Regions from separate parts of the Blastococcus jejuensis genome, predicted to be linked through region 3. Evidence: predicted binding sites of a transcription regulator. Region 3 holds the regulator's gene; each other region holds the start of a gene.
The links. The regulator LexA, encoded in region 3, represses DNA repair genes until DNA is damaged. The targets are predictions, from matches to a motif close to TCGAACANNTGTTCGA.

Region 1: ABD644_RS06755 (HNH endonuclease signature motif containing protein) is a predicted target of LexA. The motif match lies at 3,525-3,540, and genes of this name have one in related genera.
Region 2: dinB (DNA polymerase IV) is a predicted target of LexA. The motif match lies at 6,923-6,938, and genes of this name have one in related genera.

What each region holds. Positions count from the first base shown of each region.
Region 1 is NZ_BAAAVV010000002.1:631,327-640,711, reverse strand. Features, by position in the region: gene ABD644_RS06770 (cysteine--tRNA ligase) at 1-134, opposite strand, end outside; gene ABD644_RS06765 (helix-turn-helix domain-containing protein) at 206-1,033, shown strand; gene ABD644_RS06760 (SRPBCC family protein) at 1,103-1,519, shown strand; gene ABD644_RS06755 (HNH endonuclease signature motif containing protein) at 1,553-3,523, opposite strand; gene ABD644_RS06750 (nitroreductase/quinone reductase family protein) at 3,675-4,142, opposite strand; gene ABD644_RS06745 (NAD(P)/FAD-dependent oxidoreductase) at 4,156-5,292, opposite strand; gene ABD644_RS06740 (NAD(P)/FAD-dependent oxidoreductase) at 5,309-6,514, opposite strand; gene ABD644_RS06735 (rhodanese-like domain-containing protein) at 6,559-7,941, opposite strand; gene ABD644_RS06730 (IclR family transcriptional regulator) at 8,052-8,789, opposite strand; gene ABD644_RS06725 (cupin domain-containing protein) at 8,869-9,385, shown strand, end outside.
Region 2 is NZ_BAAAVV010000005.1:267,089-276,473, reverse strand. Features, by position in the region: gene ABD644_RS12805 (HNH endonuclease signature motif containing protein) at 1-1,383, shown strand, start outside; gene ABD644_RS12800 (VOC family protein) at 1,635-2,120, shown strand; gene ABD644_RS12795 (class I SAM-dependent methyltransferase) at 2,177-2,920, shown strand; gene ABD644_RS12790 (alkaline phosphatase family protein) at 2,928-4,127, shown strand; gene ABD644_RS12785 (ferredoxin family protein) at 4,120-5,070, opposite strand; gene ABD644_RS12780 (cupin domain-containing protein) at 5,084-6,325, opposite strand; gene ABD644_RS12775 (hypothetical protein) at 6,586-6,810, shown strand; gene dinB (DNA polymerase IV) at 6,958-8,154, shown strand; gene ABD644_RS12765 (DUF3040 domain-containing protein) at 8,297-8,764, shown strand; gene ABD644_RS12760 (transglutaminase TgpA family protein) at 8,768-9,385, opposite strand, start outside.
Region 3 is NZ_BAAAVV010000002.1:16,529-25,913, reverse strand. Features, by position in the region: gene ABD644_RS03870 (vitamin B12-dependent ribonucleotide reductase) at 1-1,927, opposite strand, end outside; gene nrdR (transcriptional regulator NrdR) at 2,079-2,573, opposite strand; gene ABD644_RS03860 (hypothetical protein) at 3,044-3,832, opposite strand; gene ABD644_RS03855 (LysM peptidoglycan-binding domain-containing protein) at 3,994-4,590, opposite strand; gene lexA (transcriptional repressor LexA) at 4,806-5,567, shown strand; gene ABD644_RS03845 (hypothetical protein) at 5,643-6,704, opposite strand; gene ABD644_RS03840 (phosphatase PAP2 family protein) at 6,676-7,398, opposite strand; gene hflX (GTPase HflX) at 7,462-8,916, opposite strand; gene ABD644_RS03830 (hypothetical protein) at 9,055-9,261, shown strand; gene dapF (diaminopimelate epimerase) at 9,265-9,385, opposite strand, start outside.

The sequences.
Region 1 (9,385 bases), 610 kb from region 3:
TAGATCCGCGCGGTGCCGAGGACGGGCAGCGGGCCGCCGGCCAACCGCAGGTCGGCGCTGCGCAGCGCGCCCGGCTCGGCCACCCGGCCGGCGGCGCCGAGGACTCCGGACGAGGGCACGGGGTGAGGAGCCATGCCCGCATCCTGCCCGGTCCCCCGGACGACCGTGCCGCCGGTGGGTCCCGGTCACGCCTACCCTGCCCGCCGTGGACTTCGAGTTCACCGAACGCCGGCCGGCCGGGCGCCTCGGGCGCTACGTCGAGTCGGTGTGGCACGCCCGCGGGCAGATCCCCTATGCCCGCGAGCGGATCGCGCCGACCGGCTCGACCGTCGCCGGCATCGTGCTCGGTCCGCCGATCCGCCAGATCCCGGCCGGCGGGTCGCCGTTCCTGGCCGAGACGGGTTTCCTCATCGGCCCGCACGACCGGCCGCTGGTCAACGAACCGACCGGGCGCACCGACTGCGTCGGCGTCGTGACCACGCCGATCGGCTGTGCGGCGGTGTTCGGCGTGCCGCCGGCGACGCTGCGCGGCCAGGTGCGCTCCCTGCTGGACGTCTGGCCGCCAGGGGTGGCGCTGCGCCGCGACCTGCTGACCGGAGACCCGACGACGAAGCTCGACCGCACCGAGGCCGTGCTCACGGCGGGGCTCGACGAATCCGACCGGGCCCTCGACCGCTGCGCCGCGGTCGTGGCGACCCTGGAAGCCGGTCCGGCGCGGCCCGTCGGGGAGATCGCCGCCGAGCTCGGCATCTCGCACGGCCACCTCGACCGCGAGTTCACCCGCGTCGTCGGGCTGGCGCCCCGGACCCTCGCCCGCGTGCTGCGCGTGCGCCGACTCCTCGAGCAGATCGATGTCGAGGAGGCCCTCGTCTGGGGCGACCTGGCTGCCGACCTGGGCTGGTACGACCAGGCGCACCTCGTGCGCGACGTCACCCGCCACACGGGCGTCCCGCCGACGGCGTACGTACGGGCGCAGCGCCGGTTCCTCGCTCCCGCCGAGCAGGCGCCCGGGTTCGTGCCCGACGACGGGTGAAGTCCGTCCAAGACCGGCTGAGGGTCTCCCCGCCACGATGACGCCTCTGCCGCCCGCCGAGGAGACGCGATGACGAGAGCCTTCACCGCCAGCCGCACGTTCGACCGCCCGGCCACCGAGGTGTGGGCGCAGTTGACCGACTGGGAGCACGCGGCCCGGTGGCTCGGCGTGGACGACATCCACCCGGGCGGGCCGACCGCCGTCGGCACCGAACTGGTGTTCCGGGCTCGCGGCAAGAGCCGGCGCAGCGAGATCGTCGCGCTCGACCCCGGCCGATCCATCACGCTGCGCTCGCGGCAGGGCGGCGTCACGGCGGACTACACCTACGCGGTCGAGGCCCAGGGGGCCGGCAGCCGGGCGACGCTCACCGCCGAGGTCCGCACCACCGGCGCGTGGACGCTGCTCGCCCCGGTGATCCGGGCAGCCATCCGGCGCGAGGACGCTCGGCAGCTCGATCGCCTGGCGCAGGCGCTCGCCGGAACGTGAGCCAGGTGCGCCCACGGTGGTTTCCCGGACATCTCAGAACGGGGGTGGATCGGTCGTCGCGGTGAGCCCGGACGGTGTCGTGATGATCAACGTGCCCTCGGCGGTCAGCTCGTAGCACCAGCCGGGCGCCTGGTGCTTGCCGCGGTGGTGACCGGTGCAGAAACCGACAAGGTTCTCGGCCGACGTCGCCCCGTCCGGCCACGACTCCCTGTGGTCCAGCTCGCCGCCCAGCGGCACCCTGCGGCGGCACCCGGGGAACCGGCAGCGACGGTCGCGGGCTCGGACGAATCGGTCGAGCTTCAGGCCGGGCCGGTACGTGCTGGACGCATCGGGCGGGCCCAACCCGCGCCCCGCGACTGCGGCCGCGCGGAGCTCGCGGGCATCGGTGAGGACGAGGAGTGCTCCGGTGAGCGCGTCGGTGACCGCGATCCGCGGCCGGTCGGCCAGCCCGCCGCCGGCGGTGCGGTCGAGCAGCTCGGCGAGCGCGGCCCGTTTCCCGACGCTCGCGTGGGCCAGCGCGCTGATCGCGTCCGTCGCAGCGGACACCCGCCCCGCCGGGGACTGTTCCCAGTCGTCGCGATCGTCGAGGTCGGCGAGCCGCGCCCGCTCCACCGCCCGCCGGGCGGCGGCGAGTCGCCGATCGAGCTCGAGCAGCGAGCGACCGGCCTCCGCGACGCTCCGGTCGGCCAGCGCCCACCAGGGCGTGTCCGGCTCGGTGGCTGTCGCGGCGCGACCATCCATGGGCTGGGCGGCGCCGTCGGGGGCGGCATCGGGGCCGGTGCCGGGGGCGGCGTCGGGGCCGAGCTCCCGCGGGAAGGACTCGTCGTCGGCATCGGGCCAGTCGGCCATCCACTCGGCCTCGGCGGCCCAGTACCGCTCGAGCTGGTCGAGCGGCGGGTCGTCCTCGCCGCCCCACTCCCCGCGCAGGGCCCTCGCCTCGACCTCGGCCCACCACCGCTCGTCGGCCGCGGCCAGGACCAGGCCCGTGACCTCGTCGTCGGGGTCGACGGTGAACTCGGCCGGCGGCACTGCGGTGGCCGGCGTGCTCGGGGAGTCATCCCCCGACCCGTCGTCGGGGAGCAGGCCGAGCCCCTTCGCGAGAGCGCGAACCATCTCGGCCGGCACCGGGTGATCGTTGACCTCGCCGGGCTGGTCACCACCCACGAGGGCGGCAACCGGCGCCACCACCGTCAGCTGGGCCTGGACCGTCGGCAGCTGCGTCTCCCCCGGTCGCAGCACGAGATCGAGCATGCAGTCGGCCATCTTCTGCTGGCGCGTGCGTGGCGGGCCCTCGGTATCGGTGTCGTCGAGCGCGTCGGCGTACCGGCCCAGCGCATCCAGCAACGCTTCGGCCTCCGGCACGGTCAGCAGCGCCTGCAGCATCGCCATCCCGTCGACGGATGCCGGCACGCACCGCACCCCACGGCGAGCCAGCGCCTCCTTCAACTCCTGCGCAGCAGTGCGCACGTTGCGGGCCAGCAACTCACGGCGGATCTTGGAGCCCAGTTGGGCCGGGGTGGTCACCGATCGCCCAGCGATCCACGCCAGCAGGTCCCGCTCCAGCCGCGCACGGACCGCCGCCGCGCCGATCGGGGCCACTTTCTCCAGCAACGGCCACAGGTGACCGACGTGCAGGGAACCCGCCTCGAGCGCCGACAGCACCCCCGGGAGGCGGTGGACAAGCGTCAGCGCCCGGGACACCTGCATCTCGGCAGCAGGGGTCGTGATCGACAGCGCGATCGCCAGTTCCTGCGCCGCCCACTCGCTCACGTCGGCCAGCACCTCTGGACGGCTGGCTCGCCGTTCGGAGCTCATCGCCCCCGGATGGCCGGGTTGGCGGTCTGCCGACGCGGGGCGGGTCGCGGCGAACGCCGCCAGCGCCCGCGCGCGCAGCGCGGTCTGCCGGGCGATCTCCCGATCCGCCGCCTGGGCCGCTCCCAACGGGCCCGACGCCCACCCAACCGTCGGCGCTGTCGGGGCGGGCGCCACGGCGCCGCACTCCATCTCGTCCACGTGTTCGATCGTATGTTCGACCTCTGACAGAAATGCGCTCCATGACGAGGCGATACGAGAATTTCAGCGGCCGAATCTGACTGGCGGTCGCTGCGGGAGAGAAGAGCCGACGGCCAGGCGCGATGGCAGGGAAGGCGTCGGGTCAGTCGCGCGGTTCGAGGACGACGACCGGCGTCATGGTCGACCGCCGGCCGGCGTACCCGTCGAGGTCCGGGTTGATTTCGGCCCAGCGCTGCCACAGCCGGTCCCGCTCCTCCCCCTCGGCCTGGCGCGCGTGCACGGGGCGTGGCTCGGCGCCCGCCAACCGGACGACGGCGTCCGGGTGCTCCTGGAGATTGAGCCACCACGAGGGGTGGCCCTCGTCCCAGCCGTTCATGGCCAGCGCCACGAGATCGGCGCCGTCCTCGAGGTAGCCGATGAGCACGGTGCGCTCCTGACCGGACGTCCGCCCGATGGTCGTGAGGCGCAGCGCACCCCAGCCGCGCTTGTTCGCCGGGGTCCAGAGGAATCGCCCGCCGCTGAGCCGGTGCAGCGCGCGGTGGACGCGCCAGGCCGTGTGCACGAACCATGGCGGCGGCATCCTCGGTGGTCGGGTCGCCGGAGCGCTCATGGCCGTCCCTCCTTCAGTCCACCCCACCGCGCACGGTAGTGGCGAACCACTCCTCGGCGAACAGTCGCTTCGCCGCCCGGAAGTACGGCAGCCAGGGCATCAGCGTGCAGGCGGCCGGCCCGGCACCCGAGGCGGGCCCGGTGAAGTCGCACTGCAGGAACGACGCCGTCTCCCCGGTGTCGAGGAAGCATATCGCCGACATCACCGGGTGCTCGCGCGCGGGCGGTCCACCCGCGACCGCGGCGATCCGGTCGGCGACGAACGCCGCCTCGTGCACGGCGAGCGTGCCCGCCATGCCGACCTTCAGGGAGGCCGACGCGAGGTCGCCGATCACGCTCACGCCCTCGGCGCCGTCCACCCCGAACGACGGGAAGCGCACCACCGGCCAGCCACCAGGGCCGGCCAACGGCGAGTCGGCAACCAGCGAAGGTGGCCGGTGCGGCGGGACGACGAACGCCGCGTCGTAGGGCAGCTCGTCTCCCGAGGCGCTGACCAGGACGCCGGCGTCGACCTCGCTGACCTCGAAGCCGCCGTGGAAGCCGACCCCGGCGTCGGCCAGCAACCGGGTCGCCGCCGCGGACGGTCCCGGGCCGAAGGGCGCCAGCGGCGCGGGCCAGGGGTGGACGACGTCGACGCGGGCGCCGGTCACCCGGCGGATCCGCACCGCGAGGTCGAACACCGCCGGCGGGCAGCGATAGCCCACCCCCGTCGGGCCGACGACCACGCGGTCGCGCGGGCCCAGCCGCGTCAGCGCCGAGGCGCCGGCCAGCGCGCCGTCGAGGGTCCACGGGGCCAGGTCCCCCGACGGCGGCGGCCCCAGCGGCCAGCCGACCTCGGCCCCGAGAGCCAGCACCAGGTCGTCGTACTCGAGATCCCCGAACGAGCCGCGCACCCGACGGCCGGCGACGTCGAGCTGCGTGGCCTCGCCGGTGACCAGCCGGACCGCCGGGTCGAGCAGGTCGCGCAGCGGCCGGCGGAAGGCCTCCGGCTCGGCCTCGCCGAACATGACCGCGACGAAGCCGGGGGCGAAGACGTGGTCGGCCGACCGGTCGACGAGCACGACCTCGAGAGCCGCGCCGTGCTGGGCGAGCCGGTTGGCCGCCGCCAGACCCCCCGCCCCACCCCCGAGGACGACGACGCGACGGCTCACCGGTTTCCCCCTCCGCTCAGGCCAGTCCCCTCAGCATGAGGTTCCAGTACATGAACGGCAGGCCGTACCGCTTGAGCAGCCACATGTCATAGCGCTCGTGCGTGGTGTCGATCATCGGGAAGCTCGGGTGCGGCTGGAGCGTGTAGTCGAACTCGCAGAGCAGCATCCGGTCCCGGGCCGTGGTGATCGGGCACGAGGCGTAGCCGTCGTACTGCGCCGTCGGTGCGCCACCGCCCATCACCGAGAGCAGGTTCGCCACCGCGACCGGCGCCTGCTTCCGGATCGCCGCCCCGGTCTTGGAGTTGGGCGAGGAGCCCGCGTCCCCGAGCGCGAAGACCTCCGGGAAGCGCACGTGCTGCATCGTGTTCTTGTCGATCTCGACGTAGCCGTTCGGGTTGGCCGGGTCGGCCAGTGGCGTGGCCTTGAGCCAGTCCGGCGCCGACTGCGGCGGCACGACGTGCAGGAAGTCGTAGCTGATCGACTCCTTCGTCCCGGCGGCGTTGTCCGTGACGATCGCCGAACGGCCCTCGCCATCGATCTCGGTGACCTCGCTGTTGAGGTGCACCTCGATGCCGTACTTCGCGACCACGCGGTCGAGCTCGTCGGAGAACACCTTCACGCCGAACATCGCCGGCGTCGGGAGCACGAGCACGACCCGGATGTCCTTCAGCACGCCCTGCTCGCGCCAGTAGTCGGCCGCCAGGTAGGCGATCTTCTGCGGGGCCCCGGCGCACTTGATCGGGCCCGCCGGCATGGTGAACACCGCGGTGCCGCTGCGCATGGCCTTGATCCGCGACCAGGTCTTGGGCGCCAGCCCGTACGTGTAGTTGCTCGACACGTGCGGGGTGTCCAGCGCCTCGCTCATGCCGGGGACGCGGTTCCAGTCCAGCTGGATGCCGGGGGCCACGACGAGGTGGTCGTAGGTCACCCGCCGTCCCGACCGGAGCACGACCCGACGGTTCGCCGGATCGATGTCCTCGGCGGCGTCCTGGATCCAGTCGGTGCCCTTCGGCATGACCTTCGCCTCGGGCCGCGCGCTCTCGGCGATCGGCGCGCGGCCGCCGCCGACCAGCGTCCAGAGCGGCTGGTAGTAGTGCGTCGTCGCCGGCTCGATGATGCCGACGTCGTCCTGCCCGGCCCGCTTCAAGCGGGAGGCGACGCTGATGCCGGCGGATCCGCCGCCGACGATCAGGACGCCGTGGTGGGCGTCGGTGGGAGGCATGGGCGGTACTCCTTCGGAACGGTTTCCAGGGTGAGCGGGAGAGATCAGGCGACCTGGCGGTGGGCCAGCGCCCAGGCGTTGAAGCCGCCGAGCAGGTCCGAGACGTCGGACCAGCCGGCCTTGCGCAGCACCGAGGCGGCCACGCTGGAGCGGTAGCCACCGGCGCAGTGGACGACGACCGGGCGGTCCCGCGGGATCTCCTCGAGCCGCTTGGGCAGCTGGGCCAGCGGGATGTTCACCGCGTCGGGGATGGTGCCGGCGATCAGCTCGCCCACGTTCCGGACGTCGACGACGACGGGCGCGACCGGCCGGGCCAGCGCCTCGTCCAGCTCGGGCACGGCCAGGCGACTGGCCCGCACGATCCGCTCCGGGGCACCGAGGAACGCGCCCTCGGGCTCGCGGAGGTAGCCGGCCACCTTGTCGAAGCCGATCCGGGCCAGCCGGACGACGATCTCCTCCTCGCGGTCCTGCGGCGCGACGACGACGATCTCCTCGTCGGGCCGCACGAACATCCCCGCGGTCTCGGCGAACCGCCCGTCCGCGGGCACGTTCACGGCGCCGGGCAGGTGCCCGGCGGCGAACTCCTGGGGCTCGCGCGCGTCGAGCACGAACGCCCCGCCCGCCTGCCGCTCGAGCAGCTCGGCCAGTTCCAGCGGGACCGGCGCGCTTGCCGCGTCGAAGACCTGGTGCTGCTTGCGGTTGAGGATCGCGTCGTAGACGAAGTAGTCCGGCGCCGACGGCTGGCCCTCGGTGACGATCGCGAGGAACTCGTCCTCGGTCATCGGCTGGCAGGCGTAGTTCATGGCCCGCTGCTCGCCGATGGTCGACTGGCGCTCGGTCGAGAGGTTCTTGCCGCAGGCCGAGCCCGCGCCGTGGGCGGGGAACACCCGGACCTCGTCGGGCAGCGCCATCAGCTTGTGCTGCACCGAGTCGTAGAGCATCCGGCCCAGCTCGTCGGCGGTGACCCCGATCGAGGCGAGCAGGTCGGGGCGGCCGACGTCGCCGATGAACAGCGCGTCGCCGGTCAGCACCCCGTAGGGCACCGTGTCACCGGCGTGCTCGAACACCTGCACGCTGATCGACTCCGGCGTGTGCCCGGGCGTCTCCATGATCTGCAGCTGGACGTCGCCCAGCGAGATGCGCTCGCCGTCGGCCAGCTTGCGGATCGGGAAGTCGGCCTCGGCGCGCTGCCCGAAGCCGATCCATGCGCCGGTGGCCTGCGCGAGCTCCAGGTGCCCGGCCAGGAAGTCGGCGTGGAAGTGGGTGTCGATGACCCCGACGATCGTCAGCCCGTGGGCCTCGGCGTCGGCGAGGTACTCGGCGACGTCGCGGCGCGGGTCGACGACGACGGCCTGGCGGGTGGTCTCGTCGCCGACCAGGTAGGAGGCCTGGGACAGGCAGTCGAGGTAGTACTGGGTGAACAACATCGCGGAAGCCCCTCCGGTCGGTGCCAACATCGGAACCGTACCCCCGGGGGTATGCCTTCCCGCAGCGGTCGAAGGTCCCGTCCTCGGGCGACCTTCGCCGCAGCGCGGGGTCAGCCGGCGGCCAGCTCCGCCCCGATCGCCGCCGCGGCGGCGGTCAGCGCCGCCACCCAGCCCGGCAGCCGGTCGCGCGCGAAGCGGACGGTCGGCACGGCCAGCGAGAGGCCGGCGCGCACGGTCGCATCCATCCCGGGCACGGCCACCCCGACGGCGGCCAGCCCCGTCTCGGTCGCCTGGTCGTTGAGCGCGAAACCGCGGCGGCGCACGAGCGCGAGTTCCTTGCGCAGCCGCGGCAGGTCGACGTCGACGCCCTCGAGGAGCGCGTCGCGCTCGCCGTCGGGCAGCCCGGCCAGGATCGCCTTGCCGCCCGACGCCAGGTGGGCGGGCAGCGTCCGCCCGGTCCGGTCGCCCACGCGCAGCACCTGGTCGCACTCGACGGTCGCGACGAACCGGACGTCGGCGCCGGCCAGCACCGCCACGTTGGCGGTCTCCCCCAGGTCGTCGACCAGCCGGCGCAGGTGCGGCAGCGCCACCTCTCGCAGCCGCGCGACCGGCGCCTCGGGGGGTGTCGCCGCCCGCCAGACCGGCCCGGCCCGGTACCGCCGGTCCTCCTGCTGCTCGGCGAAGTCGCGGTACACGAGCATCGCCAGCAGCCGGTGGGCCGTGGAGACCGAGACGCCCAGCCGCTCCGCCGCGTCGGTCACCCGCATCGGCCCCTCCTGCTGCAGCAGCGCCGCCAGCAGCAGGGCCGCGTCGACCGAGGCGATCGCGTACGGCGGCTTGTTCTTCATAGCAGAAAACCGTATCCCCTCCAGCAGAAGATCGGCATGGTGGGGGCACGGACGTCGACCGGAAAGAAGGACCCGAGCGATGAGCACCCCCTCCCCCGTCTCGATCACCGCCGGGGACGGCCCCGGCCAGCCCGAGCGCACGCCGGAGCTCGAGGAGCTCTACCGCGGCTTCGAGAAGGAGCTGCTCGTGCCGCTCTGGACCGAGATCGGCGACCTCATGCCGCACGCCCCGCAGTCGAAGGCGCTGCCGCACTGCTGGCGCTGGTCGGACCTGCTGCCGCTCGCCGAGCGCGCCGGCGAGCTGGTCCCGGTCGGCCGCGGCGGCGAGCGCCGGGCCATCGCGCTGGCCAACCCGGGGCTCGACGGCCGTCCGTTCGCGGCCCCCACCCTCTGGGCGGCGATCCAGTACCTCAACCCGCGCGAGGACGCCCCGGTCCACCGGCACACCCAGAACGCCTTCCGGTTCGTCGTCGAGGGCGAGGGCGTCTGGACCGTGGTGAACGGCGACCCGGTCGCCATGCGCCGCGGCGACTTCCTGCCGCAGGCCGGCTGGAACTGGCACGGCCACCACAACGTCAGCAGCACGCCGATGGCCT
Region 2 (9,385 bases), on a different contig from region 3:
CTGCCGGTGGATCTGTTGTCGAGGCGGCAGGCGGCCGCGGAGTTGGCCCGGCGGCAGCGGCGGCAGGCGATGGACGCCGCCTACGAGGCGGAGCTGATCCTGCGGCTGGCCGAGCTGACCCCCGACGGCGACGACCCGCAGCCCGGCAGCCCGGGGGCGCGCACGCCCGGCTGGTCGGCCGGGGACGACGAGGCTTCCGGGGTGAGTGAGTTCTTCGCCGGGGAGCTGGCGCTGGTGCTCAACCGCGGCCGGGGCACCGCGCGGCATCTGCATCACCGGGCGCTGGCGTGGCGGGAGAACCTGCCCGCCACCTACGCGGCGCTGGCCGCCGGGGAGCTGGACGTGGCACGAGCCGCGGCGCTGGCCGACGTGCTCGGCACCACCCGCCCGGAGCTGGCCCGGGCGGTCGAGGCCCGGCTGCTGCCCGAGGCGGTGGACCTGTCGGTGGCCCGGCTGCGGGCCCGCGCCCTGGAGCTGCTGGCCGAGCTGGACGCCGCCGCCGCCGACCAGCGCCGCGAGCGGGCCCAGCGGTCCGCGGACGTGTTCCTGCAGCCCGGTCAAGATGGCATGGCCACCCTGGGCGCGGAACTGTCCGCCGACGAGGCCGCGGAGGCCTACGCGCTGATCGACCAGCTCGCCCGGCTGGCCAAGGCCGACGGCGACCCCCGGCCGATCGCGGCGATCCGGGTCGAGCTGTTCTCGCTGCTGCTGCGCCGCCCCGGCGGGCCCGGCCAGCCCGGCGTGGCCGCGCAGCTGACGATCACCGCCACCCTCGACTCGCTGGCCGGCACCGCCACGACCGCCGGCACCGTGAACGGGCTGGCGGTCACCGCCGCGCACGCCCGCGAGCTGCTCGCCCGGATCGGCGCCCTCGGGCTGCACGCCCCCGACGGGGGCAGCCTCACCTTCGCGGTCACCGACGCCGACGGGCGGCTGCTGGCCACCACCACGGTGGCCGAGCTGCTGCGGGTGGCCAGAAAGGGCTGCGCGCAGCACCCGGGCGAGGACTGCGGCTGCCCGGTGCTGGGCGCGCCCGCCGCCACCGATCGCTACGAGCCCACCGGCCGGCAGCAGACGTTCACCAAGACCCGGGACCGCACCTGCCGGATGCCCAACTGCGGGCAGCGGGTCGGCTGGGCCGACCTGGACCACGTCGTCGCGCACTCCTGCGGCGGGCAGACCGCTTGCACCAACCTGTGCTGCCTGTGCCGGTCGCATCACCGGCTGAAGACCTTCGCCCGCGGCTGGCAGTTCGTCATGGAGCCCGACGGCACCCTGCACGTCACCACCCCGACGGGGATCACCCGCACCACCCGGCCACCGGGCCTGCGCCCACCCGAACCACCCCCGGACCACCCCGACGACGACCCACCGCCCTTCTGAATCCGCAGGATCCAGGCGCGCGCCATCCGGGCCGCGGCTCGAGCGAGGCTGCCCGGACCACACCGGCCGGGCCGTCGAGCCGGCTGCTCCGACCACGGCCGGGCCGTCGACCGCGGCTCCCGCGCGTCGGCGGGATCCGCCCACCATCGGTGACGAGCGCACGGCGCTCCATCGCCCACCGATGACTTCATGTGCGGGGCAAGGTCTACCTGTCAGCCGGCGGGACAGCCGGATTCCGGAGAGGACGAGCGATGCCCAAGCAGATCCCGTGCCTGTGGTTCGACGGCACCGCCGAACAGGCCGCGCAGCACTACACCTCGATCTTCCCCAACTCGAGCATCGGCGACATCACCCGCTACGGGCCGAACATGCCCCCGCCGATGAAGGAGGGCGACGTCATGACCGTCGAGTTCACCCTCGACGGGCAGGAGTACACCGGGCTCAACGGTGGGCCGCAGTTCCCCTTCAGCGAGGCGATCTCCTTCCAGATCATGTGCAAGGACCAGGAGGAGGCCGACCACTACTGGACCCGCCTCACCGAGGGCGGCGAGGAGAGCCAGTGCGGCTGGCTCAAGGACAAGTTCGGGGTGTCCTGGCAGGTCGTGCCCACCGAAGCGATGAGCCTCCTGCAGGACCCCGACCCGGAACGGGCGCAGCGTGCCACCCAGGCGATGCTCCAGATGCGCCGCATCGACGTCGCGGAGATCAGGCGGGCGGCCGACAGCGTCCCGGTCTGAGCGCCCTCGGCGGCGCGGGCCGGTGCGGCCGGGAGCCCGCCACTAGGCTCCCGGGAGTGCCGACCGCTTCGCCCGCTGCCGAGCAGCTGCCCGCCCGGACCGCCGCCGTCTGGGCCGCGCTCGATCCGGTGGTGGGCGGGGCCACCTCGCTGCGCGTCCTCGACGTCGGCGGCGGCAGCGGCATGTTCGCCGTGCCGCTGGCCCGGCTGGGCCACGAGGTGACCGTCGTCGACCCCAGTGCTGACGCGCTGGCCACGCTGCGCCGCCGGGCCGACACCGCCGGCGTCGGTGCCCGGGTCCGCGGTGTCCAGGGCGACGGCGACCGGCTCCACGCCGTGCTCCCGCCCGCCGACGACACCGGTGGCTACGACCTCGCGCTGTGCCACTCCGTCCTCGAGGTGGTCGACGACCCGGCGGTCACCCTCCGCGAGATCGCCGGCGCCCTGCGGCCGGGCGGCCAGGTGAGTGTGGCGACGGCGAACCGAGCAGGTGCCGTCCTCGCCCGCGCCCTGGGCGGCCATCCCCGCGAGGCGCTGGCGCTGCTGGCCGACCAGGACCCCACGCCGGGCCGGGCCCGCCCCGCCCGCCGCCGGTTCGACCCCGCGGGCCTGCTGGCCCTCGTGCGGTCGGCCGGGCTCGAGCCCGGTCCGTGGCGCGGCGTGTCCGTGGTCGCCGATCTGCTGGAGGCCAGCTCGGACGCCGCCCCCGACGCCGTCCGCACGCTGGAGCTCGCGCTGGCCGAGGCCTCGCCCTACCGCGACGTGGCGGCCGGCCTGCACGTCCTCGCCGCCCGCAAGTGAGCCGCCCATGAGCGGCCAGGGCGGGGACCACCCGGGTGCCAGCCTGCCGGCGGACCTGCACCAGCCCGCCTACGGCTCGGCCTCGCTCGCCGACGTGCTGCCCGGGGTCGGGGCCGCGCTCGGCGTCCGCGTCGAGCGCGACGGGCTGCCGGCCGACCCGCTGGGACTGACCGCCGCGCTGAGCGGGGCGCGGCGCGTCGCCGTCCTCCTGGTCGACGGTCTCGGGGCCGACCTGATCCGCGCGCACGCGGACCTCGCGCCGACCCTCGCCGCGATGAGCGGCCCCGCCGGCGACCTGTCCGCGCCGTGCCCGAGTACCACCCCGGTCAGCCTCGCCACCCTCGGCACCGGCATGCCGCCGGGCGCCCACGGCATCCTCGGCTTCGTCACCGCCGTCCCGGGGGAGGAGCGCACCCTCAACCACGTCCAGTGGGGTGACGACCCCGACCCGGCCGCCTGGCAGGCGCGACCGACCGTCTTCGAGCAGGCCGCCGCCGACGGCGTCGAGGTGACCGCGGTCGGCCCCTACCTCTACAAGGGCTCCGGTCTCACCCGCGCCGTCTACCGCGGAGCCCACTACCCCGGGTCGGTCGGGCCCGGCGACCTGTCCGCGCAGATGGGACACGCGCTCACGGCGGCACCCCGCGCGCTCGTCTACGGCTACCTGGCCGAACTCGACCTGACCGGGCACGTCCGCGGTGTGGACTCCGACGCCTGGCGGGCGCAGCTCGCGCTGATCGACCGCATCGTCGAGCAGGTGGTCGACACGTTGCCCGCCGACGCCGCCCTCCTGATCACCGCGGACCAGGGGATGCTCGACATCCCGGCCTCGACGCGGGTCGATCTCGACTCCGAGCCCGCCCTCGACGAGGGGGTCCGCCTGCTCGCGGGGGAGCCCCGCGCCCGCTACGTGCACGCGGTCGACGGTGCCGCGGACGACGTGCTGGCGGCATGGAGCACCGTCCTGGGCGACCGCGCCTGGGTGACCTCGCGGGACGAGGCCATCGCCAGCGGTGTGTTCGGCCGGGTCGACGACGCGCTGGCCGCCCGCATCGGCGACGTCGTCGCTCTCGCCCGCGGCACCTGGGCGTTCACCGCCACCGAGCGCGAGCCCGGCCCCAGCCGGCTGATCGGCTACCACGGCTCGATCACCGCGACCGAGACCGCGATCCCGCTGCTGCTCGCCCGCGGGGCAGCCCTCAGCTGAGATCTGCGCCCAGCGTCACGTGCCAGGTGCGCGAGTGGGCGGCGTGCGTGGCCCGGCAGGTCAGGTGCACCGCCTCCACCGACGGGCGGCTCTCCACCGCGGCCACGACGTCGCCGGACGGCCCGGCGAGGGTGACCACCCACCGCTCGACCTCCTCGCCGGGGCGGGTGAGCTGCCGGACCGCCACCACGGGGAGGTCGTCGATGCCGAGCAGGCCCAGGGTCCGCCGGGCCTCGTGCTGGGCCGCCTGCGCCGGCGGCGGCACCCCGGCGCGCCCCCGCAGCCACGGCAGCGCCACCTGGCCCCGGCTGTGCGCGGCGACCAGGTCGGCGCCGTCGCCGGGCACCTGCCCGTAGTAGAAGCCGTACGGCAGCACCACGGCGTTCGCGGCGAACCGGTCGCCGCCCAGGTGGCTGCATTCCCACACGTCGGCGGGACCCGGCGCCGGCAGCGTCCGGGCCAGCGGCCGCCCGCGCAGCGCGCAGCAGGCGTCGTGGCCGCCGTGCGTGCACACCAGGTAGACCGGGCCGCTGGCCGGCTCGCCCACCGAGCCGTCCCAGGGCGCGTCGAGCAGGTCGGCGTCCCTCGAGCGCACCGACCACCAGAGGCCCTCGCGTCCCGGGTGGCTGTCGGCGTATGCCCACCGCCGGCCCGAGTCGGCGAGGCGGCCGCCCGGCCGCCGGACGAGCAGCAGCCGCACGTTCTCCGCCCGGGACCGGCGGGCCAGGGCGGGCGCGACGAGACGGTCGAAGCGCGACTCGGCCAGCGCGTCCCGCCCCCACGGCCCGGGCTGCTCGATCAGCACCCACCGCTGGGCCGGCGCCGCCGTCGCGACGGGGGAGTCCCCGCGCGACAGCGCCTGCACCGAGCAGCGGCTGTCGTCCAGCCGGCCGAGCGGCCGGACCGGGACGGCGGGAGCGTCGGCAGGGGAGCCGCCCGTCACGCCTCCGACCGGCTCATCGGTCGCTCCCGTTCGCGTCCCCACGGCTCCCATCGTGCCTGGCGGCCCGATCGGGTCCGTCGGGGACCGTGGCGATCGCGTCGGTGACCAGTCGTCGGGCCAGCGTCATCCGGTCGTCGGGGTCCAGCCCGGGCAGGTCGCCCACCTTGAGCTCGCCCACGGCCAGCAGCTCGGTCAGTGCGGCGCGCACCTCGCCGGGGAAGGTGTGCGTGCGGCGCCCGGCCAGCAGCTCGACGCGGCCCTCGGTGCCGTCGCGGAGCGCGCAGCGCAGCCGGCGGCGCATCCGGAGCACCGAGTCCGACGTCAGCGCCGCGGCGGCCGAGGCCTGGGCCAGCGGTGCCACCGGCTCGGGGCGCACCTGCGCCCAGGTGCGGGCCCGCAGCCGCTCGGCCACCTCGGCCGGGTCGACCCGGTCCAGCCATGCGCGCAGCGCGCCGAGCACCTCCCCGATGTCGGCCTCGAGGGTCGCGGGGTCGGCGAGGTCCACGCCGAGCGGGAACGAGCCGCGCAGCTCGGGGTCGTCGGTGGCCAGCGACCGCACCAGGTCGAGGGCGGCCTCGGCCGCGGCCCAGCGGGTCACGGAGTGGACGCCGACGGTCAGGTGGGCGCTGATCTCGCCGAGCGCCGTCGCCGAGTGCAGGAAGCCGCGGGGGAGGTAGAGGGCGTCACCGGGGCGCAGGACGGCGTCGACGACCGGCTCGCCCTCCGCGGCCGCGGCCACCGCGGCGGCGCGGTCGTTCCACGGCTGGGTGCGCAGCGGGTCGCGGAGCACCGGCTCGTGGATCCGCCAGTGCTTCTCGCCGGCCACCTGGAGCACGAAGACGTCGTGCACGTCGTAGTGCGGGCTGAAACCGCGCGAGGACGGCGGCGTGATGTAGGCGTTGACCTGGGTGGGGTGGCCCAGGTCGGCGGCCAGCTGGTCGGCGAACTCGATCAGCGGCGGCCAGAGGCGGTGCAGCCCCTGCAGGACGACGGTGCTGCCGTCGGCGAACAGGCGCAGTACCGCGTCGGAGGACACCTGGTCGGCGATCTCCGCGCCGGCGCCTCCGGAGGAGGTGAACCGCTTCGGGTCGACGACGGCGCCGTCCTTGGCGATGCGCAGGAACGGGGTGCGCAGGCCACGGGTCGAGAGCAGCTCGTCGACGGCCGCGAGGTCGAGCAGGTCGGTGAAGGAGTCGCCGGTGTCGGCGGCCCGGGTCAGCAGGGGGCGGCGGGCCCAGTACTGCTCCGCGAACACCTCCGGGTCGAGGTTCGTGCACCGCCGCAGGGCCGGGCGGAGCGCATGCTCCGCCCGGTCCTGCGAGGTCGGGTTCTCGGTCAGGCGGAACCGTCCGCGCCGCCGTCGGCACCGCCGTCTGCGCCACCGTCTGCGCCACCGTCTGCGCCACCGTCTGCGCCACCGTCGGCGCCACCGTCGGCACCGCCGTCAGCGCCACCGTCGGCACCGCCGTCCGCTCCACCGTCGGCACCGCCGTCCGCGCCACCGTCCGCCGGGCCGTGCGCACCGCTGTCGGCACCGCCGTCAGCGCCACCGTCGGCCCCGCCGTCAGCTCCGCCGTCGGCCGGGCCCTCCGTGCTGGTCATGTCGTCGTCGTCGAGTGCCATGTCATCTCCGATCCGGTCGTCGCGCCGGCCGCGGTCCTGCGGTCCGATCGGGCGCTGTCCACCGATGACGATCATGCCCATCCGAGCCGCCGGACGCAGGCCGGAACGGTGCGGTGATCCGCGCTCGGGACCGTTCGTGCGCACCGGCGTCCTCGATCGTGGTCGTGGGTTGGTTGCCCGCGCGCCGAACCGGGCCGCGGCCGCCGGGGGGCGTTACTCTCCTCCTGAGTCGAACAGGTGTTCGACGTGTCGAGGAGGTGGCAGGTGACCGGCGGCCGGGCGGCGGGGTGCACCGTGCTGCACGTCGACATGGACGCCTTCTTCGCCAGCGTCGAGGTGCGCCGGCGCCCCGAGCTGGCCGGCACCCCGGTGATCGTCGGGGGCGCGGGCAACCGGGGGGTGGTCACCTCGGCCACCTACGAGGCGCGCCGCTACGGGGTGCACGCGGCGATGCCGACCTCCCGCGCGCTGCGGCTGTGCCCGACGGCGACGGTGCTGCCGGGTGACCTGGCGCTCTACGCCGAGGTCTCCCGGTCGGTCATGGCGCTGTTCCGCTCGATCACCCCGCTCGTGGAGCCGTTGAGCCTGGACGAGGCGTTCCTCGACGTCCGCGGATCCCGCCGCCGGCTGGGCGACGCGGCGGAGATCGGTGAGTACCTGCGCGCCCGGGTCTTCGACGAGCAGGGCATCACCTGCTCGGTCGGCGTGGCCGGCACCAAGTTCGTCGCCAAGCTCGCCTCGACGTCGGCCAAGCCCGACGGTCTGCGCGTCGTCCGTCCCGCGGAGGTCATGGACTTCCTGCACCCGTTGCCGGTCGGCGCGCTGTGGGGGGTGGGCCCGAAGACCGAGGAGGTCCTGCTCCGGCTGGGCCTGCGAACCGTCGGCGACCTGGCGCACGTGCCGGCCAAGACCCTGCAGCGGGCGCTGGGCTCGGCGGCCGGCAGCCATCTGCACGATCTGGCGTGGGGGCGCGACCCGCGGCGGGTGGTCCCCGACGAGCCGGAGAAGTCCACCGGCCACGAGGAGACCTTCGGTACCGACATCGACGATCCCGTGGTCATCCACCGGGAACTGCTGCTGCTGTCCGAGCGCACGGCGGGCCGGCTGCGTTCCGGGGGGTGGCTGACCCGCACGGTGAGCATCAAGGTGCGCTTCGCCGACTTCGCCACCATCACCCGCAGTCGCACGCTCGACGTCCCGACCGACGTGGGCAAGGAGATCTACGACACCGCGCGCGGGCTCTTCGACGCGCTCGGGCTGGACCGGGCGCGGATCCGGCTCGTCGGCGTGCGGGCCGAGCGGCTGGTCGAGGCCGACACGGCGCCCCAGCAGCTCGAGCTGGGGGCGCGCGAGCACGGCCGCCGGGAGGCCGAGCTCGCCGCCGACCGGGCCGCCCGGCGGTTCGGGGCCGGCGCCGTCCGGCCGGCGACCCTGCTGCACCGCGACCGCCGACCCGGCTGACCTGCGCGGACGACGTTCCCCAGAGGTGTCGAAGGTCCCGCCGGGCCACCGACGAACGCCACTCGGAGGAGTGACCAAACGATGATCCTGGGGCACCGCCGCACGGCCGCCTTTCGCTGCCTGCAAACGGCTCGTATCCTCGATGTCACCGCCGGAGGGTGCCTCCGACGGCCATGGCTCCGCCCACCTGGAGGTCGACGTGCCGCTCTCCGAGCACGAGCAGCGTCTGCTGGAGCAGATCGAGCGTGCACTCGTCGATGACGATCCGAAGTTCGCGTCGACCGTCCGTACCGGTGACCGGCGCCTCAAGGCGCGCCGGAAGCTACAGCTGGGCGCTCTCCTCGTCCTGGTCGGCTTCGCCGTCCTGGTCGGTGGCGCGGTGGCCCGGTCGGTGCCGCTCGGGGTGCTCGGTTTCCTGATCGCCTTCGCCGGCGTCGCCCTCGGCGTCTTCCACTACAAGGCCGCCACCGGTGCCGTCGAGGCCGGCGGTGGGCCCGTCGGTGGCCGCGGCTCGACCTCGTCGGGCCGCTCCGGCCGCGGTGGCCGCTCTGGGAAGCAGCCGCTGAAGAGCCGCCTCGAGGAGCGTTTCCGCCGCCGCTACGACCAGTAGCCCTCAGACCGTCCGCGAGCGGCGGCCGCCGAGCAGCACCGGACGGCGGTCGAGCCAGCCGGCCACCCGGTCGCGGACGGCGGCCCGCAACGAGGCCGGCCAGCCCAGCGCCAGTGCGCGGGTGCGGGGGGAGGACGCCCCGAGCAACCCGCGCCGCGCCGTCCGCAGCGCCTCGAGCAGCTCCGGCCCCGCGACGTCCCGGCCGGCCGGCCCGTAGCTCGCCGCCTCCTCGGCCCGCGCGAGCCGTGCGACGGCGTCCCCGACCGCGGGGTCGGCCGTGCGTGCTGCGCCGGCCAGCTCGCGCGCGGTCTGCCGCGGCGTCCACGCCGGGTTGCGGGGGAGTCCCAGGTCGAGCGCGGTCGCGGTCAGCTCGTCCCACAGGGCTCCCGCGCTGCCGTCGGCGATGCGGCGCCGGCGCTGCCAGGTCCGTGCCCCCGCAGGCAGCGCGAGGAGGCCGGCGACCAGCAGGACCGCGCCGGCGACCGGCAGGAGCGTGCTCAGCGGGCCGGTCTCGGAGGCGTTCCCGGGGGTGGTCGGCACGGGCTCGTTCGCGCGGTCCTCGCGCGGCACGTTCGGCAGCGGAGCCGCGGTCGGCACCGGTTCGTCGACGCCGGGATCGGC
Region 3 (9,385 bases):
TGGCCCGCTCGCCCATCGCGCAGTCGAACACCTCGTAGTGCTCTGGGCGCAGGGTCGGGGCGTTGACGACGTGCCCGTGCTCGGCGATGAACTCGACGATCGCCTCGATCTGCTCCTCCTGGTAACCGAGGCTCTTGAGCGCCCGCGGCACCGTCTGGTTGACGATCTGCATGGAGCCGCCGCCGACCAGCTTCTTGAACTTGACCAGCGAGAAGTCCGGCTCGATGCCGGTCGTGTCGCAGTCCATCATGAAGCCGATGGTGCCGGTGGGCGCCAGCACCGAGGCCTGCGCGTTGCGCCAGCCGTTGTCGGCACCGACCTCGAGGCACTCCTGCCACTGCTGCGTGGCGGCCTTGAGCACGTCGGCGTCGTCGGCACCGACCGGGCGGATCGCGTCGTTGGCCGCGGCGTGCTTGCGCATGACGCGGGCGTGCGCGTCGGCGTTGCGGGCGAAGCCGTCGTAGGCGCCGACGATGCCGGCCAGCTCGGCCGAGCGGCGGTAGGCGGTGCCGGTCATCAGCGAGGTGATCGCCGCGGCCAGGGTCTGGCCGCCGCGGGAGTCGTACGCGTGGCCGGTGGCCATGAGCAGCGCGCCGAGGTTGGCGTAGCCGATGCCCAGCTGGCGGTAGGCGCGGGTGGTCTCACCGATCGGCTCGGTCGGGAAGTCGGCGAAGCAGATGGAGATGTCCATCGCGGTGATGACCAGCTCGACGGCCTTCACGAAGTTCTTCGAGTCGAACGTGCCGTCGCTCTTGAGGAACTTCATGAGGTTCAGCGACGCGAGGTTGCACGAGCTGTTGTCGAGGCTCATGTACTCCGAGCACGGGTTGGACGCGTTGATGCGCCCGGTCTCGGGGTTGGTGTGCCAGTCGTTGATCGTGTCGTCGTACTGGATGCCCGGGTCGGCGCACTCCCAGGCGGCCTGGGTGACCTTGCGGAACAGGGTCTTGGCGTCGACGGTCTCGATGACCGACCCGTCCTGCCGGGCGCGCAGCCCGAACTCGGCGCTGTCCTCGACGGCGCGCATGAACTCGTCGGAGACGCGGACGGAGTTGTTGGCGTTCTGGTACTGGACGCTGGTGATGTCCTTGCCGCCGAGGTCCATGTCGTAGCCGGCGTCGCGCAGCGCGCGGATCTTGTCCTCCTCGCGCGCCTTGGTCTCGATGAACTCCTCGATGTCGGGGTGGTCGATGTCGAGGACGACCATCTTGGCCGCGCGGCGGGTGGCGCCACCGGACTTGATGGTGCCGGCCGACGCGTCGGCGCCGCGCATGAAGCTGACCGGGCCCGACGCGGTGCCACCGGAGGACAGCAGCTCCTTGGAGGAGCGGATGCGGGAGAGGTTCAGGCCGGCACCGGAGCCGCCCTTGAAGATCAGGCCCTCCTCGCGGTACCAGTTCAGGATCGAGTCCATCGTGTCGTCGACGGCGAGGATGAAGCACGCGCTGACCTGCTGCGGGGCGCTCGTGCCGACGTTGAACCAGACGGGCGAGTTGAAGCTGAAGTACTGGTGCATGAGCATCCAGGTCAGCTCGTGCTCGAAGATCTCGGCGTCGCCCTCGGTGGCGAAGTAGCCGTGCTCGCGGCCGGCCGCGCCGTAGGTGAGGACGACGCGGTCGATGAGCTGGCGGAGGCTGTTCTCCCGCTGCGGGCTGCCGACGGCGCCACGGAAGTACTTCGTGGTGACGATGTTGGTGGCGTTGATGCTCCACTCGGCCGGGAACTCGACCCCGCGCTGCTCGAAGTTGATCGAGCCGTCGCGCCAGTTGGTCATCACGACGTCGCGGCGCTCCCACGCGACCTCGTCGTAGGGGTGCACACCGGCGGTGGTGAAGACGCGCTTGATCTTCAGGCCCTTGCCCCGGCTCGGCGCCTTGGCGGTGCGGCGGGTGCGGGGGCCGGCCAAGCGGTCGTCGGTCTCGGTCATGGTGTGGAGCTCTCCCTGGTCGTCATTCGCGTGGTGGTGCGCTCGCTCGGATACGCGGTGAGTGGATCGGACGGCGGCTGGGGAAGAGCCGCGATCTGTACTTGTCTGGTGTCTATCGGGTGGTACTGACAGTTCTCAGCTGCCGGCAGCCTCAGGAATCGGGGCTGCCGGGCGGGGTGGTCGCGGACTGGAGGGCGGCGCTCTGCCGGTCCCGCAGCTCGGAGATCTCCTTCTCGAAGTCCGCCAGCGACGAGAAGGACCGGTAGACGCTCGCGAAGCGCAGGTAGGCGACCTCGTCGAGCTCGCGCAGCGGCTTGAGGATGGCCAGGCCGACCTCGTGACTGGGGACCTCGGCCGCCCCGCTGGCGCGGATGGCGTCCTCGACCTGCTGGGCCAGCAGAGCGAGCTGGTCCTCGTCGACCGGACGGCCCTGGCAGGCACGCCGCACGCCGGCGACCACCTTGGTCCGGTTGAAGGGCTCGCTCACCCCGCTGCGCTTGACGACGGCGAGCACCGCCTCCTCGACGGTGGTGAACCGGCGGCCGCACTTCGGGCAGGACCGGCGGCGGCGCGTGGTGGCGCCCTCGTCGGCCTCCCGCGAGTCGATGACCCGGCTGTCGGCGTTGTGGCAGAACGGGCAACGCACCTGGGGTCACCTCCTCTCGATCCGGCGTCGCCCGGTGGTGACCGGGGCGCCTGCTGCAGGCCCTCGACGAGCCGCCCTGTGGACCCTCCTGGGGACATCCGGTGGACGCCCGGGGGAGAACCTGAGGAACAGCCTGTGGACAGGCTTACAACTCTGCAACTACTAGATGTAGGGGAACCCTAGGCCGACGAACACAAGATGTGCAAGCGATTCGAAGCCCGGCGTGTTCCGTTGCGGCACTGCCGTCACCAGCAGGAACAGCGCTTCCCACGAGTCACACGACACGCCGACACGACGCGCCGAAGGGTCCCCCGACCGCCCGCGGAACCGTCGGGTCGCGGCCCTCGGCGAGCACCGCTCCTCCGGCCGTCACGACGGCCCCCGGACGCGCCACGAGGGCGCCGGCCCCCACGCCGAGCGCGCGGACCCGAGCGGGGGGCACGGGAAGGGCCGCCAGGCGACCGGACCCGTCAGACGCCGGCGAGCGAACCGTCGAGCCGGGGCCGACGCGCGTGCGGGACGTGGTCGCTCAGGCGCATAGGACGGGTCAGGAGCTCCGGCTCGGCCTCGCCGACCGCCGCCCACGCACTGCGCGAGCGACCGGCGATCGTGTCGTCCTGGGGAGCGCGAGCGGCCGGGCCCGCATCGGTCACGACCGGGAGCAGCCCGGTGTCCGCGGCACGATGACGCCCGGCGGCGGGCGGGAGCGACGCCCGCACGGCGGCCATCTCGCCGGTCTCGGGGGCTCGCCGACGACCGCCGGGCCTCACCGCAGGCGTCTCGGCCGTCTCGGGCGCCCGACGACGGCCACCGGGACGGGTGACCGCCACGGACCCCACCGCCGGGACCTCGCCCGTCTCGGGCGCGCGGCGCCGGCCTCCCGGCCGCGCAGGCGCACCGCCCTGGACGACGGAGAGGTCGCGCACCATCGGCAGGCTCGCCGTCGCGTCGGACACGCTCGGGCGCTGGGACCGGGACGCGGTGGCCCGGGGCAGCTTCTGGGTGACCGGGTCGGCCGCGACGGAGGGCTCCGGGGCCACGGCGAGGTGCCGCTCGGGCAGCCGCAGACCGGCGAGGTCGGTCCAGGCGGTCTCCTCGACCCCACCCAGGACCACACGGACCCACACCTGGCAGGACCCGTCGGGGGCGTGCCGCCAGCCGAGCAGCTCACCGGCCCACCACGCCCCGGCCTGATAGACCTCGACCGCCTGGGGCTGACTGGTGAACACCGCTGCACGACTTTCCATGGCGCCTGACACGTGACGACCGTAAGCGTCCGAGCCACCACAGAGGGTGAAGACGCCCACACAGAGGGTTGACGAAGTCGGCCGCTCAGGTTGTAGAGGTGTTGCCGTGGCGACACCGCCCGGGACTGCCGATGCCGAGCCGGGCAGCCCGTCGCGCCGCGCCTCACCCCCGCTCACGGGAGCTGGAGAACCTGGCCGGGCACGAGGTCGGCGCCCTCGAGCCCGTTCATCCGCTGGATCTCGTCGATCACCGCGCGCACGTCGCCCTCGCCGTCGAGGGACGTGGCGATCGACCACAGCGTGTCGCCCTCCTGGACCACGACGCTGGACACCCCGGCCAGCCGGAGGCCGCCCTCGTCGCCCGAGAGGAGCGGGCCGAGCCACGACCCGAGGGCCACCGCCCCCGCCAGCGCCAGCACCACCGCGAGCCGGCGGGCCCGGCGGGTGAGCCGCACGCGCCGGGCGATCGACGGACCCGCCGGTGCCCGACGCGCGGCGCGGGGACGGCCCGGCCCGTCGCGATCAGGTCGTGCGGCCAGGTCGGGCGCGCCCCGCCGGACGGGGCCGCGGCGGACCGGAGCGGTCGGCCGCGCGGGCGCCGCCGGCGGCCGGCACACGCCCACCCGGGACGGGCTGCGGCGCGACGGGTGGGGGCGGACCGTGCGCAGGGTCGGAGCCGCCGGCTCGACGGGATCGGACACCAACCGGGGACGCCACGGCGCCTGCACCGCTTCGTCGAACTCCAGCACGGCTTCCTGCACGCATCCCATGACCGTCTCCTCCCGACCCGCCGAACACCCGTCGTCGCCGCCACCCTCGAACGCGTGTTCGATTCGAACGACTGTTCGATGTCTACCGCACGGGTCCGACGAAAGCGACAGGACACGGCACGACTTCGAACATGTGTTTGATCCGAGCGGGTCGCCGCGCTACGGTTCCTGCGAGAGATCACCGGCGCTGCGCGAGCAGCCGACGAGGAGGCGACGTGGCGGAGAAGAACGGGACGTCGGGCGGCCGGAAGCCGCCCGGGGACGCCACGGCGGCATCCGGGACGGCGACCGTCCGTTCGTTCCCCGACCGGGGCGCCGACGGCGACGGCCTGACCCAGCGGCAGCGCCGGGTCCTGGAGGTCATCCGCGACTCGATCGAGCGGCGCGGCTATCCCCCGTCGGTCCGGGAGATCGGCGAGGCGGTCGGTCTCTCCTCGGCGTCGTCGGTCGCCCACCAGCTCTCCGTCCTGCAGAAGAAGGGCTGGCTGCGGCGCGACCCCAACCGCCCGCGCGCGCTCGACGTCCGGCTCCCCGACGACTCGCCGCACGCCAGCGCCACGGTCACCGAGCTGCCGGGCGTCCCCGAGGGCGTCGACGTCTCCGCGCCGACCTACGTTCCGCTCGTCGGCCGGATCGCGGCCGGCGGTCCGGTGCTCGCCGAGCAGGCGGTCGAGGACGTCTTCCCGCTCCCCCGCGAGCTGGTCGGCGAGGGCACGCTGTTCATGCTGAAGGTCACCGGCGACTCGATGATCGAGGCGGCGATCTGCGACGGCGACTGGGTGGTCGTGCGCCAGCAGCCGACGGCGGAGAACGGCGAGATCGTCGCCGCGATGATCGACGGCGAGGCCACCGTCAAGACGTACAAGCGCCGCGACGGGCACGTCTGGCTGCTCCCGCACAACCCGGCGTACGAGCCCATCCCGGGCGACGACGCGACCGTGCTGGGGCGCGTGGTCAGCGTCCTCCGCCGGGTCTGACACCCGGCCGCCGGCCCGGTGCTGTCCGGCCCGGCGCTGTCCGGCCCGGCGCCGTCCGGCTCGCTGCCGTCAGACTCAGGGCCGGCGGCGCCGGAACAGTCCGCCCAGCCACACCAGCACGGTGGCCGTCAGCGCGGCGATCACCGCCGAGGTGATCGGTGAGAGCCCCGAGCTCGTGAAGTCGGTCAGGCTCGGCGTGGGCCCGGTGGCCGTGGTGCCGGGGGCGGGCAGGCCGCTCACGACCGGGACGACGGTCAGGTCGCTCGGGGTGCCCTCACTGGCCACCACCAGCGCGGAACCGTCCTCGGTGAAGCTGATCGCCTCCCCCTGCGGGGAGTCCGGCAACGGGACGCGGACCGGTTCGGCCGCCAGCGCCGCGACCACGTCGGATCCGGTCAGCGGCCAGACGTAGGCGTCGGTGTAGGTCCGCAGGGCCAGGTGATGCCCGTTGCCCGCGACCGCTCCCCCCGTGACCAGCAGCTGCCCGGCGCGGCCGACCGGACCACCGGGCGTGCCGGTCAGGGTCATGGCCACCGAGGCGACCCTGGCGAGTGGCATCGTCCCGCCGTCGACCAGCGGCGCCGCCGGCCGGTACACCGAGCTGGCCCCCAGCACCTCCTTGGTGACGACGTACGGCGTCCCGTCCGGGGCGAGCAGCAGGGCCTCGGCGTCGTGCGGGCCGTCCGGGTAGGTCAGCCGGTAGAGGTTCGTGGTCCCGTCGGGCCGCAGGGCGACGAGCGCGATCGTCGGCCGGCTCGCGCCGTTGTCCCCGGTGTCGGCCACCCAGACGGTCCCGTCGGCGCCGATCGCGAGGTCCTCCGGGTCGAACGGGTCCACGGCGGTCGTGTGGACGTCGATCACGGCGCAACTGGCGTCGAGCACGTACAGATCGATCTGGTCGCCGCCGTCGTTGATGGCCAGGAGCCGGCCGGGGACGGCGACCAGCCCGGAGAGCTCGGCGAGCCGCGGGTCGGTGATCTGGCAGCGGACCTGCGCGCCGGCGGCCGCCTGAGCGGTGGCGTCCTCGGCGGCCGCGGGCATGCCGGAGGCGAGGACGAGTGCGGCGCCGAGGAGACCTCCGGTCGCCAGCAGTCGCCCCCGGACGCCGCTACGCGGTCTGCCGGCCTGCTCGGGCACGAACCCAGCGTGACAGAACGGTTGCGTCCAGTGCGTGAACCACGCCCAACAGCACGATGCCCACGCACGCGCCGACGACTGCGTCGGTGACCCAGTGGAAGTCCAGGGAGACCATCGCGACGCCGGTCGCCACCGGACCGACGAGGCTGAGCCACCAGAACACCCGCTGCACGCGCATCGGCAGGCCGTACTCCACGGCCTGCCACCGCGCCACACCCCACATGAGGACGGCGTTGGCGACGTGGCCGGACGGGAACGAAGCGCCGTCCTCGTGGAAGAAGAAGGAACCCGGGAAGCCGGGCGCGGTGCGGCCGGTCCCCCACTTCACCGCGTAGACGACCGCGGTGAGCAGCGCGAGGGCGACGAGCACGCGGACCAGCGGCAGCAGGGTCCGCCGCCGCCAGGCCAGGTACCCGACCAGCACGGCCAGCACGACGAGGATCGTGGCGCGGCCACCCAGCTGGGTGACCACCCAGACCAGCGGGTAGGCCATCGACTCCTGCAGTCCCCAGTCGCTGACGACCTCGGAGACCTCGAGGTCCATCCGCTCCAGCCAGCCGCGGGTGAACAGATCGGCCGTGACGAGCCCGCCGACGACCAGCGCGGCGACGATGAGCCACCACGCAGGTCGGCCGGCGGTGATCCCGCGGGTGCGCGCGGGCACGTCGGCGTCGCTGACCACCCCGCTCGTCACGAGGTCACCGTACCGGCCTGTGATCTGCCTGTGACCTGGACGAGCCGGAGCCTGACCCGGACCTCACCCGACCGGGACGGCGAACTCCTCGAGCGCCGCGGCGAGCGCGCCGTCCACCCGGGCGGTCATCCGGGTGCCGGTGCCCTCGTGGGTCTCGGTGAGCACCTCGCCGTCGCGGTGCACGCGGGCCACGAGGTCGCCGCGGTCGTAGGGCACCAGCACGTCGACGTCCACCTCCGGGTGGGGCAGCCGCGTGGCGATGAGCTCGCGCAGCGCGTCCATCCCCGCCCCCGTGCGCGCCGACACCCAGGCCGCGCCGGGCAGGGCGCGGCGCAGCGTGAGGATGTCGTCCTCGCTCATCGCGTCGACCTTGTTGACGACGATGACCTCGGGCACGGCCGCGGCGTCGATCTCGCCGAGCACGACGCGGACGGCGTCGATCTGGCCGAGCGGGTCGGGGTCGGACCCGTCGACGACGTGCAGCAGCAGGTCGGCGGCGGCGACCTCCTCCAGCGTGGACCGGAAGGCGTCCACCAGCTGGTGGGGCAGGTGCCGGACGAAGCCGACGGTGTCGGTGAGGGTGTACTCGCGGCCGTCGGGCGACTGCGCCCGCCGGACGGTCGGGTCGAGGGTCGCGAACAGCGCGTTCTCGACGAGCACGCCGGCCCCGGTCAGCGCGTTGAGCAGGCTGGACTTGCCGGCGTTGGTGTAGCCGGCGATCGCCACGCTGGGCGTGGCATTGCGGTCGCGGCTCGAACGCTGGGTGGCGCGGGCGGTCGCCATGCCGGCGATCTCCCGGCGCAGCTTGCTCACCCGCGACCGGATCCGCCGCCGGTCGGTCTCGATCTTGGTCTCACCCGGACCGCGCGTACCGATGCCGCCACCGCCGGCGACGCGACCACCCGCCTGGCGGGACATCGACTCACCCCACCCGCGCAGGCGCGGGAGCATGTACTGCATCTGGGCGAGCTCGACCTGGGCCTTGCCCTCCCGGCTGGTGGCGTGCTGGGCGAAGATGTCGAGGATCAGCGCGGTGCGGTCGACGACCTTGACCTTGAGCACCTTCTCCAGCTGGTTGAGCTGGCCGGGGGTGAGCTCGCCGTCGCAGATGACGGTGTCGGCCCCGGTCGCGGCGACGATGTCGCGGATCTCGGCTGCCTTGCCCGAACCGACATAGGTGGCGGCGTCGGGCTTGTCGCGGCGCTGGCTGACCGCCTCGAGCACCTGCGAGCCGGCGGTCTCGGCGAGGGCCGCGAGCTCGGCCAGGGAACGGTCGGCGTCGGCCTGCGTGCCCTCTGTCCAGACACCGACCAGCACGACGCGCTCGAGGCGCAGCTGCCGGTACTCGACCTCGGTGACGTCGGCGAGCTCGGTGGACAGGCCGGCGACCCGGCGCAGGGCCCCGCGCGCCTCGAGGGCGTAGGAGCCGGTGGTGTCGTCGGACTCCTCCCACCGGTCGGTGGAGGGTGTCGGGTCGGGGCTCCGGTCGAACGGGAGGCTCTCGGGGGCGGTCGTCATCGGCTCCAGCGTGGCACGTGCCCCGGAAAGAGGCATCTGAGTTGTCATCACCGGCTACAACACATCCGAGGCCCGAGTGCATCCCGCCGTCGACCGGGTAGGGCAGGAACGACCGATTCCTCGACGCAGGAGGACGCCATGAGCGAGAGCGGAGCGAGCAGGCCGGGCGAGAACGAGGAGCTCGACGACCCGGGCCGCGACCCCAAGGGCCTCAACCCGCCGCGCAACCTGTTCGGCGGCGGACCCGACCAGGACAGCGGGCGCGGGGAGCCGAAGGGCAGCCCCGGGACGGAGGGCGAATCGATGATGCCCGAGGCGCCCACCGACGACGACGACCGGGCCTGATCCTCAGGCGTCCAGCCACTCCGCGCACAGCTCGCCGGCCGCGACGACGACGGCCGGGCCGGTGAGCACCGTCGTCCCGGGGGTCACCTGCACCGACAGCCGGCCCCCGGGCACGTCGACGACG